Linked DNA regions of Niveibacterium microcysteis. The protein of the gene in region 1 interacts with the protein of each later gene in a pairwise test. Links are inferred from orthologs where the notes say so. Each region holds a gene or a part of one and is shown in the gene's direction. Other genes may lie near its edges.

Region 1 (7,792 bases):
TCTCCGGCGCCGAGTTCCGCCTGCTCAACGCCTTCCTGACTCACCCCGGCCGCGTACTCAATCGCGACCAACTGATGGATCTGACCAAGGGGCGCGACGCCGACCCCTTCGACCGTTCGATCGACCTTCAGGTCAGTCGGCTGCGTACGCGGCTTGGCGAAGATGCCCGCAGCCCGCGACTGATCAAGACGGTGCGCAGCGAGGGCTATGTTTTCGCAGTGCCGGTCGAAACCGAGGCCGCCTGATGCAGCTTCGCCTGATTCCGAAGTCACTTGCGGTCCGCATCTTCTTCCTGATGGCGGGTGGCATCGTGGCGGCGACCTTCCTGTCGCGCTGGGTGATCGAGAAGCTCTACATCAACGAACTGGAGCAGCTCGGCCGCACCTCGGCGATCGAACGCATCAGCGATGTCGTGCGGGTGCTCGACGCAATACCGCGCGAAGCGCGCCCACAGGCGGCCGCCGGCATTTCCTTCGAGCGCCTGGCAGTCAGCTTTCCGGCACAGATCGGCAACGGCGCCGAGGTCGAGCCGGCGTTGAGCGACAAACTCGCGCGCGGGATTCGCCGCGCGCCGGGCAAGGTCAGCCTCGAGGCGCTGCCGCCGCCGCCCTGCACGCCCGACGTGATGCCGGACTGCAAGGATCTCGCCAAACGTTTCGCGGCCGAACTGGCGCTCGCGGACGGGCAACCGGTGCGGGTCGAATACACGACGCGCTGGATCAAGATCGGCGACGCGGACTGGGTACCCTGGGTGATCGGCATCGCGATGCTGGTGGTGCTTGCGTGGCTGTCGGTACGCATCGCCACCCGGCCGCTGCGTGCCCTGGCCGAGCACGCCACCGGGCTCGGGCGCGACCTGCGGCGCAAGCCGCTGGACGAGAACGGCCCCACCGAAGTGCGCGACGCCGCACATGCCTTCAACACGATGCAGGCGCAGATCCGCCGCCAGATCGATGAGCGCACGCAGATGCTGGCCGCGATCGCACACGACCTGAAGACACCGCTCACGCGCATGCGCTTGCGGCTGGAGTTGATCGACGAGGACGCGCTGCGCAACAAGTTCAGCGAGGATCTGGGCGCCATGCAGTCGCTGATCGACGAAGGCCTCGACTTCGCTCGCAGTGTGGATGCACAGGAACAGGCACAACGGATTGACCTTTCGGCCCTGCTCGACAGCTTGTGCGAAGACGCCCGCGACACCGGGCAAGCGGTGGCATTCAAGGGCGAGGCCGGCATCATCATCCCCGCACGGGCCAACGCCCTGCGGCGGGTGTTCCTGAACCTGATGGACAACGCCGTGAAGTACGGCGGCGACGCCGAGGTCAGCGTCAGCCGCCAGGGCGGCGAGATCGCGGTGCGGGTGCGCGATCACGGCCCCGGCATTCCGCCCGACCAGCTGGAAAACGTGCTGAAACCTTACTTCCGGCTCGAAGGCTCGCGCTCACGCGAAACCGGCGGCACCGGTCTCGGACTCGCGATCGCCGCCAACCTCGTCAACGCCCAGGGCGGGCGCCTGAAGCTGCGCAACCATCCGGATGGCGGACTCGAAGCGGAAGTGAAGATCGCGGGCTAAGGCGTCGGGGCGGACTGCGGGCCGGCTTTCTCCGGTCTGGCTTGGCCCGACTCTTTAGCTGCGCGCTTGGCTTCGTACTCGCGGCGTTTTGCCTCGTAGTGTTCTTTGTCGCGCTTCGCCTGTGCTGCGCGTGCTGACGCCTCTTCCGCGTCCTGCTTTCGCCTGTTTGCCAGTTCAGCGTCGCGTTTCGCGCGGTTGGCCTGTTCCGCCTTGGCGCGTTCGGGCGCTTCCAAAAGGCGGCGATTGTGTTCGGCCTGCCGACGTGCGCTGTCTTGCTGCTGTACGGTGCGCGAAGTCTCGGATTCACGCGCTTGACGCCGCTGTTCCTCAGCCCGCGCTGGCCGCCCGGCTTCGCGCTCCGCTTCGCGTGCGGCAACTTCTCGCGCCTTAACCGCACGCTCGAGCCGGCTCGCGGCGATTTCCTTTTCCCGGACAGCCTTGCGGCGTTCGACCAAGGCTTCATGCAGCTGATCTCGGCAGCGATTGACGAGGATCTTCTTTGCGCACTCGGCCTCGCCGCTAAGGCGATCACGCTCGATGGTCGCGAACTCGGCCGCGGCCTCGGCGCGCAATTTTTCGGCCTGCTGGCGATCGGCCTTGTCGCGTGCCGAGCCCTCGTCTTCGGCCAAGGCCGGCGTGGCAAACAGGCATAGGGCGAGCAGAAGGGGCGTGACGGAACGCGACATGCGAAGAGACGGAATCGGGGAGGCAGAACGATAGCCGATTTTGCAGCGCAGCGCGCCGTTACAATTGTGGGTTTTCGCTGCCCGGCCTTCCCATGATCCTCTTCCGCAACCTCGTCATCGCCCGCGGTGCCAAGCGCCTAATCGACGGCGCCAGCCTGCAGATCCACCCCGGCTGGCGAATCGGCCTGGTCGGCGCCAACGGTAGCGGCAAATCGACGCTGTTTGCGGCCCTGCGCGGGCTGCTGCATGCCGAGTCGGGCGACCTCGAGATGCCGGCAACCTGGACCATCGCGCATGTGGCGCAGGAAACGCCGGCGCTGGACCAGCCGGCGATCGAGTACGCCCTCGACGGCGACGCCGAGCTGCGCCGGCTTGAAGCCGAGCTCAAGGTCGCGGAGGAAAAGCACGACGGCCACCGCATCGGCGAGATCCATGCGCGGCTGCTCGAAATCGACGCCTACGGCGCGCGCGCCCGCGCCGCCGCACTGCTCGATGGCCTCGGCTTCCTGCCGAACGAGATCGAACGCCCGGTGGCGAGCTTTTCAGGTGGCTGGCGCATGCGGCTGAATCTGGCGCAGGCGCTGATGTGCCGCTCCGACCTGCTGCTGCTCGACGAGCCGACCAACCACCTCGACCTGGATGCCGTGGTGTGGCTGGAAAAATGGCTGGCCGGTTATCGCGGCACGCTGGTGCTGATCTCGCACGACCGCGACTTCCTCGACGGCACGGTGGACCATGTGCTGTGTCTGGCCGACCAGCGACTGACGCTCTACACCGGCAACTACAGCGACTTCGAGGGCCAGAAGGCGGCGCAGCTGGCGCAGCAGCAATCGATGTTCGAGCGCCAGCAACGCGAAGTGGCGCATCTGGAAAGCTACATCAACCGCTTCCGTGCAAAGGCCACCAAGGCCCGCCAGGCGCAAAGCCGGATCAAGGCGCTCGATCGGATGGAGCGCATTGCCGCCGCGCATGTCGACACACCCTTCGATTTCACGATCCCGGCACCCGAGCGGGCGCCGGACCCGATGCTGGTACTTGAGGACATCGCCGCCGGTTACGGCGACAAGCGCGTGCTGGAACATGTGAAACTCACGCTGCGGCCCGGCATGCGCATTGGCCTGCTGGGGCCGAACGGCGCCGGCAAATCCACCCTGATCCGGCTGCTCGCCGGCGACACCTCGCCGCTCGGCGGCACCCGCACCGAAGCGCGCGGCCTCGCGGTCGGCTACTTCGCGCAGCACCAGCTCGAACAGCTGCGCGAGGACGAATCGCCGCTCGCCCACTTCATTCGCCGAGAGCCGCAGACGCGCGAGCAGGACTTGCGCAATTACCTTGGCGGTTTCGACTTCCGCGGCACGATGGCCGACACGCCGATCGGGCCTTTCTCGGGTGGCGAGAAGGCGCGACTCGCACTGGCGCTGCTGGTGCGAGGCCAGCCCAACCTGATGCTGCTGGACGAACCGACCAACCACCTCGACCTTGAAATGCGCCACGCGCTGACCAAGGCGCTGGCCGAATACGAGGGCAGCATGGTGCTGGTGTCGCACGACCGCGCGCTGCTGCGCACGGTGTGCGACGCCTTCCTGCTGGTCGCCGATGGCAAGGTCGAGCCCTTCGACGGTGATCTCGACGACTACCTCACCTGGCTTGAGGCGCGCCGCGCCCGCACCGCCGCGGCCAACGCCTGCCAGGTCGCCGCGCAGGACAAGGCTGAACGCCTGCAGGCACGCGCCGACGAGAAGGCGGAGCGGCAAGCCAAGATCGCCCGCCGCCGCCCGTTGGTGAAGGAGCTCGAGCAACTCGAACGCAAGATGGAAGGCTGGAACGGCGAGAAGAAGCTGCTCGACGCGCGCCTCTCAGACCCCGCGCTCTACAACGGCAGCACCGACAACGCGAAGATCCAGACCCTGCTCAAACGCCAGGGCGAACTGACAACGCTGATCGACGACGGCGAACTACGCTGGCTGGAAATCCACACCGAGCTGGAAGAGATCGGCGAGGTGTAGGCGGCACGCTCGCGGCGGTCGCCGGATGCTTCGTCAGCGGCCGGCCAGGCAGCCCTGCAGATCCGGCAGCGGCGTGCGTTCGGCGCTCGCCACGCCCTCGTAGTTGATGCCGTTACGACGCACGATCACCGACTTCGCGTCGGGCTTGATCGGAAACCAGTATTCGGTGCGGCCGCCGACCACCGGCACCACCTTCACACTGGCACCGTCCATCAACGCGAGCACGGTCGGGTGGTTGAAGTTCAACGCCTCGCCAACCGGTTTGAGGCGTTCATCGCGCATCTGGCGAACCAAGGGCTGAAGCCGGTTGTTGATGCAGTTCTGTTGCGCTTCGTTGGCCGAATCCGGGCCGTAGAGCGACATCGTGATGCCACCGTTCTGCCACACCGTATTGGGTGTGGCGGATTGTGCGATCGGGCTGGTGAGCGCTGCGGTCAGCGCGAGCAAGGTCAATCTGGCTGCATGCATGTGTGCGATTCCGTTCATCGGGCGGGCCACGCATACGCCTGCGCGCCGCCTGAGGCAGAGTCTACCCGATGCCCACGTCATCGGCGGCGACCGGTCCATGCAGGGCGGTTCAGTCGGGCGGATGCCGGCAAGTTGCGATGGCTCCCGTTACGGGCACGAATCCGGGCGATAATGGCGCCCGCAGCAACGATCGCTCAGAGGCCGTTCGCTGATCGTCGGGCCCCGCGCCCCGCCGGTCACCGGCCCTCCTCAGTTCGGTTCCCGCTCGGACACCGATTGCCCTCTGGCGCGGCCTACCCGGCCCGCCGATGCGCCATCCCGCACCACCCGCCCGGCACACCCACCGGTGTGCCCGGGCTTTGCCGCGTCAACGCGAAGGATCTGCCATGCCCCACGCCAATACCCGAACCCGCATCCGTGGAATGAACCGCCGCCAACGCAAGAAAATCCGCGTCGGCGAATTCCAGGAATTCGTCTTCGCGTTCCGGCTGGCGACGCATGCGCCGCTGTCCGCCAGCGAGTTCGCCCATTTCTCCGAGGCCTTCGGCCGCTTTGTCGGCGACACCGGCCCGATCGTCGGCGGTATGGCGCGCCTTGAGGAAGATGGCGCAATCTTTGGCAGCGTCGCCTCTCGCGACCGCGGCTCGCCGAGCGAAGCCAACCGCGCAGCGGTGGAGGGTTGGTTCAGCGCGCGCGCTGAAGTGGCCACCATCGAAGTCGGCCCGATGTTCGACGCCTGGCGCTGAGTCGTACCGAGAACGCCCGGCTCTTAAGCCGGGCTTAACTCAGCCTAATCAGGTCTTAAGCCGGCGGTTTGCAGAATGCAGTCGTGCACTCGATGACGAGTCGCCGAACCAAGCCAACAACCGGAGAATGACCATGAAGAAGCTGATCCTTGCAGTGTCCGCCCTGACCTTCGCTGCCGGCGTGTTTGCTGCCGATGCGGCGCCCGCCGCGAAGACCGCGCCGACTGCAACACCGGTGGTGAAGACCGCCGAACCGGCGAAGACGACGAAGACCGAAGCAGCCGCGCCCGCCAAGCAAAGTGAAGCGACCGCCGCGACCACCCCGGCCAAGACGACCGCGCCGACGAAGAAGGCCAAGACGCACAAGGTGAAGGCCACCAAGGCACCTGCAACGCCGGCCAGCACCGACACGCCGAAGAAGTAGTCACCTGAACAAGCTGCCAGGACGAGCCGGACTCAATAGCGAGTCCGGCTCGTTTCTATTTGTATCGATAGCACTGATCAATCGCCACAACAGCAAGATGCAATTCGACCGGGCCTCGGGCGGCACGCGACACTGTCGCCTAGACCAAAGCGTCCGGAGCCATTGCATGACCCAGCTGATTCTTGCCATATCGGGCAGCCGCCAAGCGAACTTGCCGCCCGCGACGCTGCGCCGCATGGTCGGCCCCGGGCTGATGGTCGCGGTTGGCTACATGGATCCGGGCAATTGGGCGACCGACATCGCCGGCGGTGCGGGCTTCGGCTATCGGCTACTCGCCGTCGTGGTATTCGCCAGCGTGCTCGCGATGGGCTTTCAGGTGCTCGTGGCGCGGCTTGCGCTGGCCACCGGTGAAGACCTTGCAAGCCTCACACGCCGGCATTTGCCCACGCCACTCGCCAAAGTGGCCTGGCTTGCCGGAGAAGCCGCGATTCTCGCAACCGCGCTGGCGGAACTGGTGGGTGGCGGCATCGCACTCAAGCTGTTGCTGGGCTTGCCCTTGCCGCTGGGGGTGGTGCTCACCGCGATCGGCACGATCAGCGTGCTGGCGGTGTCACGCCTGCGCAGTGGCGCACATGAGCAGCTCGTCAGCGCGCTGGTGGCCGTCGTCGCGCTGGCCTTCCTGCTGCTGCTGGTGGAGATCGGGCCGGACTGGGGCGCGGCGGCGCAGGGTGTGGCGCAGACCGGTACTGCATTGGCCGACCCCAAGGGTCTGATGATCGCGCTCGGCATCGTCGGGGCGACGCTGATGCCGCACAACCTCTACCTCCACGGCAGCGAGATCGCGCGCCGTGCGCAGGGCCTCGACGACGCAGCGCGAATCGACGCACTGCGCGTGACACGCAACGACACGCTGGTTTCGCTGACGCTGGCCATGGCGATCAACGGCGCCATCATGATCGTGGCGGCCGCGTCGTTCGCCGGCGGTGCCAACGTCAGCAGCCTCGATGGGGCCTACAGCGCGATGCGCGACCAGCTCGGCCCGCTCGCTGCGATCGCCTTCGGCGTGGCGCTCTACGCGGCGGGGCAGAGTTCGGCGATCACCGGTGTGATGGCGGGCAGCGCGCTGACGCGGGGCTTCCGCGGCGACGCCGGCTCTGAGCGCCTTCGCGGCATCATGACGCGCCTGGCAGCCGTGAGCATCGCACTCGCCTTCATGGCCCGGCGCGGCGTGGGCGACCCCGACGGCCTCCTGGTGCTGAGCCAGGTCGTACTCGGGCTTGCCCTGCCCTTCGCGCTGGTGCCGCTCACCTGGCTGGCGTGCCGCGGCACGCTGATGGGGCGCTTGGCGCTCAGCGGCTTCGCGAAGGCAGCCCTGATCGCGGCGACCACGCTGATCGTGCTGCTCGACCTCAACCTCGTTGCCGCCTGCTTCTGAGCTGGGTCAGCAAAGCCGCAGCGGGCCGCTATGCATCGCCGTGGCGGGGCGGGAAGATGGGCGCCTCGTGAGCCGAGACCCCACCGATGCCCCGCCTCTTCGCTGCCCTTCTGCTGCTTGCCTTGTCAGCGTGCGCCAGCACACCGGACTACCCGCCGCCTGCTGCGCCCTCGCGCAAACATGCCCTACCCGAAACGACGGGGCCGCACCGCTTCCTGCACGCGGCCGGCACGCAATGGGTAGATGAAGCAGGCGGCCCGGTGCGGCTGCGCGGCGTGGCCTTCGGCAACGAGGTGTACTCGAAGAACCCGCTTCCGACGACCCACCACGGCGAGGCCGACTACGCGCGGCTGCGCGACATGGGCATGAACCTGGTGCGCTTCTACCTTTACTACGGCACGCTGGAAGACGACACCGCGCCGTTCCGATACAAGCAAAGCGGCTGGGACTGGCT
Region 2 (6,290 bases), 2.5 Mb from region 1 along the record:
GCTGATGCGCGAGACCTGTCACGAAGTGCTACACGAGCTCGGCCTGCACGACAGCAAGCTGTTCAAGCTTGCGATGGAACTCGAGCGCATCGCGCTGGAAGATCCGTACTTCGTCGAGAAGAAGCTTTACCCGAACGTCGACTTCTACTCCGGCATCGTGCAGAGCGCGCTGGGGATTCCGACTTCGATGTTCACCTGCATTTTCGCCCTTGCGCGCACCGTTGGCTGGATGAGCCAGTGGGAGGAAATGCTTACCGACGCCGACTACAAGATCGGCCGTCCGCGTCAGCTCTACGTGGGCGCCGCAAAGCGCGACGTTACCCCGATCGGCTTGCGCTGACACAGCAGATGGCAAGTCGCAACAGTGTTTGACCGCGGGGCGGGCTGACGATCTGGGGGGAGAGTCTCCCCGTCCCGTTTTTTCCGGTGTGAGTGGCTTCCACCGGATCGCTGTGCGGCGTGCTTCATTCACCCGCAGAAAGACAGGTGGCTCCAATGATGAGACAGTTTATGGGCAACTCCTATCTGTTCGGGAGCAATGCGCCGTTCATCGAGGAACTCTACGAGTCCTACCTCGATAACCCGGCCAGCGTTCCCGAGCAGTGGCGAGATTATTTCGATGCCCTGCAGAACATGCCTGGTGCCGTGACGCGCGACGTCGCCCACGCACCGGTCATTGCATCCTTCGCCCAGATGGCGAAGCAGAACAAGCTCGCGACCTCCGCCGTCGGTATCGCCGACAAGCGTCAGATCGGCGTGCTCCAGATGATCAACGCTTATCGATTCCTCGGTAACCGTTGGGCACAGATCGATCCGCTCAAGCGCCAGGAGCGCCCGCAGATCGCCGAGCTCGAACCTTCGTTCTATGGCTTCACCGAAGCGGATCTGAGCCAGCAGTTCAACACTGGCTCCTTCCACTTCCCCAACGGTCAGCAGGCAACGTTGCGCGAGATTCTTGAATCCGCACGCGAGACCTACTGCGGTACCGTTGCAACGGAGTACATGTACCTCTCTGACATCGGTCAGAAGCGCTGGATCCAGAGCAAGCTGGAACCGAACCGCAGCCGCCCGAACTTCAGCGTCGAGCAGCGCAAGCGCATTCTCGAACGGATGACCGCAGCGGAAACGCTCGAGAAGTACCTCCACACCCGCTACGTTGGCCAGAAGCGCTTCTCGCTGGAAGGCGGCGAGTCGGCCATCGTTGCGATGGACACGATCATCAACCATGCCGGTACCGCCGGCGTGCAGGAAATCGTGATCGGCATGGCCCACCGTGGCCGCCTTAACGTGCTGGTCAACACGCTGGGCAAGCAGCCGGCGATGCTGTTCTCGGAGTTCGAGGGCAAGCACGCGGCGGATCTGTCCGCCGGCGACGTGAAGTACCACATGGGCTTCTCGTCCGATGTCAGCACGCCCGGAGGCCCGGTGCACCTGACGCTGGCGTTCAACCCGTCTCACCTCGAAATCGTGAACCCGGTGGTCGAGGGCTCGGTGTATGCCCGTCAGCAGCGCCGCTCTGAAGCGGAGAAACTCTGCGCGCTGCCGGTGCTGATCCACGGCGATGCGGCGGTGGCGGGGCAGGGCGTGAATCAGGAGATGCTGAACTTCTCGCAGACGCGGGGTTTTGGCACTGGTGGCACGATCCACATCGTCATCAACAACCAGATCGGTTTCACCACTTCCGATCCGCGCGATCTGCGTTCGTCGATCTACTGTACCGACGTGTTCAAGATGGTCGAAGCGCCAATCTTCCACGTCAACGGCGACGACCCTGAAGCGGTCGCGCTGGTCTGTCAGATCGCCGTCGAGTTCCGCCAGACATTCAAGAAGGATGTCGTGGTTGACATCATCTGCTACCGCAAGCTCGGCCACAACGAGCAGGACGAGCCGATGGTCACGCAGCCGCTGATGTACAAGAAGGTCAATGCGCATCCGGGCTCGCGCAAGCTGTACGCGGATCGCCTGGTCGGGCTTGGCGTGTGCAGCCCGGACGAACCGGACCAGATGATCACCGAGTACCGCGCCGCACTCGACCGCGGTGAGCTGCTCTACAACCCGGTGCTGTCTGGCTACACCCGCAAGTTCGCGCAGGACTGGTCGCCGTTCCTGAAGAAGGAATACACCGACGAGTGCGACACCTCGGTGCCGCAAGCCGAGTTGCGCCGCCTCGCGCAGCGCCTGACCGACGTGCCTTCCAGCATCACGCTGCACTCGCGTGTGGCGAAGATCATTGAAGACCGCAAGGCAATGGGTGAGGGCAAGCTGCCGCTCGACTGGGGCATGGGTGAGAACCTTGCTTACGCGTCGCTGGTGGCTGAAGGCTTCGGCGTGCGCCTGTCGGGTCAGGATGCCGGGCGTGGCACCTTCTTCCATCGCCACGCAGTGCTGCACGATCAGAACCGCGAAGTGTGGGACGAAGGCATCTATGTGCCGGCCCAGCACATCCAGGAAAACCAGGCGCCCTTCACGGTCATCGACTCCGTGCTGTCGGAGAACGCCGTGCTGGCGTTCGAGTACGGTTTCGCGACTGCGGAACCGAATCACCTGGTTGTGTGGGAAGGCCAGTTCGGCGACTTCGCCAACGGCGCCCAAGTGGTGATCGACCAGTTCATCAGCTCGGGCGAAGCAAAGTGGGGCCGTCTGTCGGGCATCACGATGCTGCTGCCGCACGGTTATGAGGGGCAGGGGCCGGAGCACTCTTCGGCGCGACTTGAGCGCTACATGCAGCTGTGTGCCGAGAACAACTGGCAGGTCTGTGTACCCTCGACGCCGTCGCAGATCTTCCACCTGTTGCGCCGTCAGATGGTGCGCAAGCTCCGCAAGCCGCTGATCGTGATGACGCCGAAGTCGCTGCTGCGCCACAAGGACGCGGTTTCGACGCTGGATGAACTCTCGGATGGCCGTTTCCGTACGGTGATTGGCGAGGTTGATCCGCTGGATCCGAAGGCCGTCACGCGCGTGGTGCTGTGCTCCGGCAAGATCTACTACGAGCTGGTTGCCGAACGGCGTGCCAAGGGCATCCAGAACACCGCCATCGTACGTATCGAACAGCTTTATCCCTTCCCGAATGAGGCATTTGCCGAAGAGCTTGGCAAATACCCCAACGCGCAGGAAGTGGTGTGGTGTCAGGAAGAGCCGCGTAACCAGGGTGCCTGGTACTGGATCGTCTCCCGTCAGCATCTCGCCCGCTCGCTGGGCAAGAGCCACCACCTCTACCTCGTCAGCCGTCCGGCCTCGGCATCGCCGGCGGTCGGCTACTACGCCAAGCACCAGGTGCAGCAGAAGGCGGTGATCGAGGGCGCGTTCGGTGAACTGAATCAGGACGTCGCTCCGAGCCGTTGAGCTGGCGCGTCAGAAAGCACATAGAGGGAAGAAAAAATGCTGATCGAAGTGAAAGTCCCGCAGCTTTCCGAATCGGTGTCCGAAGCGACGCTGGTGAGCTGGCACAAGAAGGAAGGCGACGCGGTTGCCCGCGACGAAAACCTGATCGACATCGAGACCGACAAGGTCGTGCTCGAGACCCCGGCGCCGGCGGCCGGCGTGTTGGTCAAGATCATCAAGGGCAACGGCTCGAGCGTTACCAGTGGTGACCTGATCGCACAGATCGACACCGAAGCGACCGCAGGCGCCTCTGCGCCCGCCGCGACTGCGGCCCCGGCCGCAGCACCGGCGCCCGCTGCTGCTGCGGCTACCGCACCGTCGGGCATGGGCCCGGCGGCGCGCAAGATCCTCGCGGAGAAGGGCGTCGATGCATCGAACGTGCAGGGCACCGGCCCTGGCGGCCGTGTAACCAAGGCGGATGCGCTGGGTACGACGACCCACACCGTCACCAAGGCGGCGGTGGTGCCGTCAAGCCTCCCGGCAGTTGGCTCCACGGCGTCGGCATTGCCGCAGCCGCCGGCACCGGTGGCGGTGGAATCGGTGCTGGCCGATCGTCCGGAGCAGCGTGTGCCGATGAGCCGCCTGCGCGCCCGCGTTGCCGAGCGCTTGCTGCAGTCGCAAGCCACCAACGCCATCCTGACCACGTTCAACGAGGTCAACATGGCGCCGGTGATGGAGATGCGCAAGAAGTACCAGGAGAAGTTCGAGAAGGAGCACGGCGTGAAGCTGGGCTTCATGTCCTTCTTCGTGAAGGCCGCGGTTGCGGCACTGAAGAAGTACCCGGTGCTGAACGCGTCGGTCGATGGCAATGACATCGTCTATCACGGCTACTTCGATATCGGTATCGCCGTGGGTTCGCCGCGCGGTTTGGTGGTGCCGATCTTGCGCAACGCCGACCAGATGACGCTGGCGGAAATCGAGAAGAAGATTGCCGAGTTCGGCGCCAAGGCGCGCGATGGCAAGCTTTCCATCGAAGACCTGACCGGTGGCACCTTCTCGATCTCGAACGGCGGCATCTTCGGTTCGATGCTGTCGACGCCGATCATCAACCCGCCGCAATCGGCGATCCTCGGCATTCATGCCACCAAGGATCGTCCGGTGGTTGAGAACGGTCAGGTCGTGATCCGTCCGATCAACTACCTTGCGATGTCGTATGACCACCGGATCATCGACGGCCGCGAGGCAGTGCTCGGCTTGGTCACCATGAAGGAAGCACTGGAGGATCCGGCGCGTCTGCTGCTGGAAATCTGACCGGAGGCAATCAATGTCCGTCGCCGATGAAATCGCCAAACTGCACCAGCTGAAAGAAAGCGGAGCATTGACGGACGCGGAGTTCGCTGCGGCGAAAGCGCGCCTCCTGGGCGATGAAGCACCCCGCAGCAACGCTGCGGGGTCGGCGGCGATCAACGGATTGCGCCGTTCGCGTGACGACCGCTGGATCGGTGGCGTCTGCGGCGGCATCGGCCGGATGACCGGGGTAGAGTCGTGGGTCTGGCGCCTGCTGTGGGTGCTGATGGCCTGCTTCGCCGGTGTAGGTGTGTTCGCCTACGTCCTCTGCTGGATTTTTGTACCCGACGAGAACGCCGGGTAATCACGATCGGAGCGTTCAATGGCTCAGGAATTCGATGTACTGGTGATCGGCGGCGGGCCCGCTGGTTACGTCGCCGCCATCCGTGCGGCGCAGCTGGGGCTGAAAGCAGCCTGTTGCGAATCTGCGGCGTATGCCGATCCGAAAGGCGAGCCGCGTCTGGGTGGCACCTGCCTTAACGTCGGCTGCATCCCGTCGAAGGCGCTGTTGTATTCGTCGGAACTCTACGATCACGCAACCCACGCCTTCGTGATGCATGGCATCAAGGTCGAAGGTGTGTCGATCGATGTGCCCTCGATGATCCGCCGCAAGGACAACATCGTTACGCAGCTCACCAGCGGCATCAAAGGGCTGTTCAAGAAGTACAAGGTCACCTTTCTTGCCGGTCACGGCAGCTTCGTCGCGGAGGCCGACGGCCTCTGGAAGATGAAGGTTGGCAACGAAGATGTCGTCGCCAAGCATGTGATCGTTGCCACCGGCTCGCGTGCGCGGCATCTGCCGGGGATCCCGGTCGACAACGTCAACATCGTCGACAACGAAGGCGCGCTCAAGACCGAGTCCGTGCCGAAGCGCCTGGGCGTGATCGGTGCTGGCGTGATCGGCCTTGAAATGGGCAGCGTCTGGAAGCGCCTTGGCTCCGAGGTCACCATTCTTGAGGCGCTGCCGGACTTCCTGGCGGCAGCCGATCAGGCGGTGGCGAAGGAGGCCTGGAAGGTCTTCACGAAGAAGCAGGGTTTGAACATCCAGCTTGGCGTGCAGATCAAGGAAGTGACGACCGGCCCCAACACGGTCTCCGTGAAGTACGAGAACGACGAAGGCGACCAGGTCCTTGAGTTCGACAAGCTGGTCGTGGCGGTGGGCCGTACGCCGAATACCGAAGGGCTCAACGCAGCAGCCGTCGGGCTCAAGCTTGATGCCCGTGGCCGAATTGAAGTCGACGATCACTGCTCGACCAATCTACGCAACGTATGGGCGGTCGGTGATGTGGTGCGGGGGCCGATGCTGGCGCACAAGGGCATGGAAGAGGGCGTCATGGTGGCCGAATGCATCGCCGGTCAGGCGGGGCACTGCAACTACGACACGATTCCGTGGGTCATCTACACCCAGCCGGAGATCGCCTGGGTCGGCAAGACCGAGCAGGATCTGAAGGCCGCAGGCATTCCGTTCAAGGCGGGCCAAATCCCGTTCATGGCGAACGGCCGTGCCTTGGGGCAGGGCGACACCACGGGTTTCGTGAAGGTTCTGGCGCATGCCGAGACGGATCAGATCCTCGGTGCTCACATCATCGGCACCAACGCGTCGGAGCTGATCGCCGAGGCGG

What was found.
Region 2: the proteins of JY500_RS21750 (region 1) and JY500_RS10175 interact in binary tests that used the Escherichia coli proteins (3 or more experiments, as listed by UniProt). The link is inferred for Niveibacterium microcysteis from one-to-one orthologs.

What each region holds. Positions count from the first base shown.
Region 1 is NZ_CP071060.1:4,791,056-4,798,847, forward strand. Bases 1,884-4,808 are described here. They hold JY500_RS21750 (ATP-binding cassette domain-containing protein), read left to right. Parts: upstream 1,884-2,351; coding sequence 2,352-4,265; downstream 4,266-4,808. Other genes in these bases: JY500_RS21745 (hypothetical protein), read right to left, coding at 1,884-2,259; JY500_RS21755 (hypothetical protein), read right to left, coding at 4,299-4,733. Outside these bases: JY500_RS21735 (response regulator), read left to right, coding at 1-245; JY500_RS21740 (ATP-binding protein), read left to right, coding at 245-1,573; more of JY500_RS21745, read right to left, coding at 1,570-1,883; JY500_RS21760 (50S ribosome-binding protein YggL), read left to right, coding at 5,120-5,479; JY500_RS21765 (hypothetical protein), read left to right, coding at 5,613-5,903; JY500_RS21770 (Nramp family divalent metal transporter), read left to right, coding at 6,070-7,338; JY500_RS21775 (glycoside hydrolase family 5 protein), read left to right, coding at 7,425-7,792. UniProt on the Escherichia coli protein: Genetic data indicate it may be involved in ribosome assembly or function.
Region 2 is NZ_CP071060.1:2,245,953-2,252,242, forward strand. The notes cover bases 116-3,542. They hold JY500_RS10175 (2-oxoglutarate dehydrogenase E1 component), read left to right. Parts: upstream 116-495; coding sequence 496-3,342; downstream 3,343-3,542. Other genes in these bases: gltA (citrate synthase), read left to right, coding at 116-340; odhB (2-oxoglutarate dehydrogenase complex dihydrolipoyllysine-residue succinyltransferase), read left to right, coding at 3,379-3,542. Also shown: more of gltA, read left to right, coding at 1-115; more of odhB, read left to right, coding at 3,543-4,632; JY500_RS10185 (PspC domain-containing protein), read left to right, coding at 4,646-4,972; lpdA (dihydrolipoyl dehydrogenase), read left to right, coding at 4,991-6,290. UniProt on the Escherichia coli protein: E1 component of the 2-oxoglutarate dehydrogenase (OGDH) complex which catalyzes the decarboxylation of 2-oxoglutarate, the first step in the conversion of 2-oxoglutarate to succinyl-CoA and CO(2).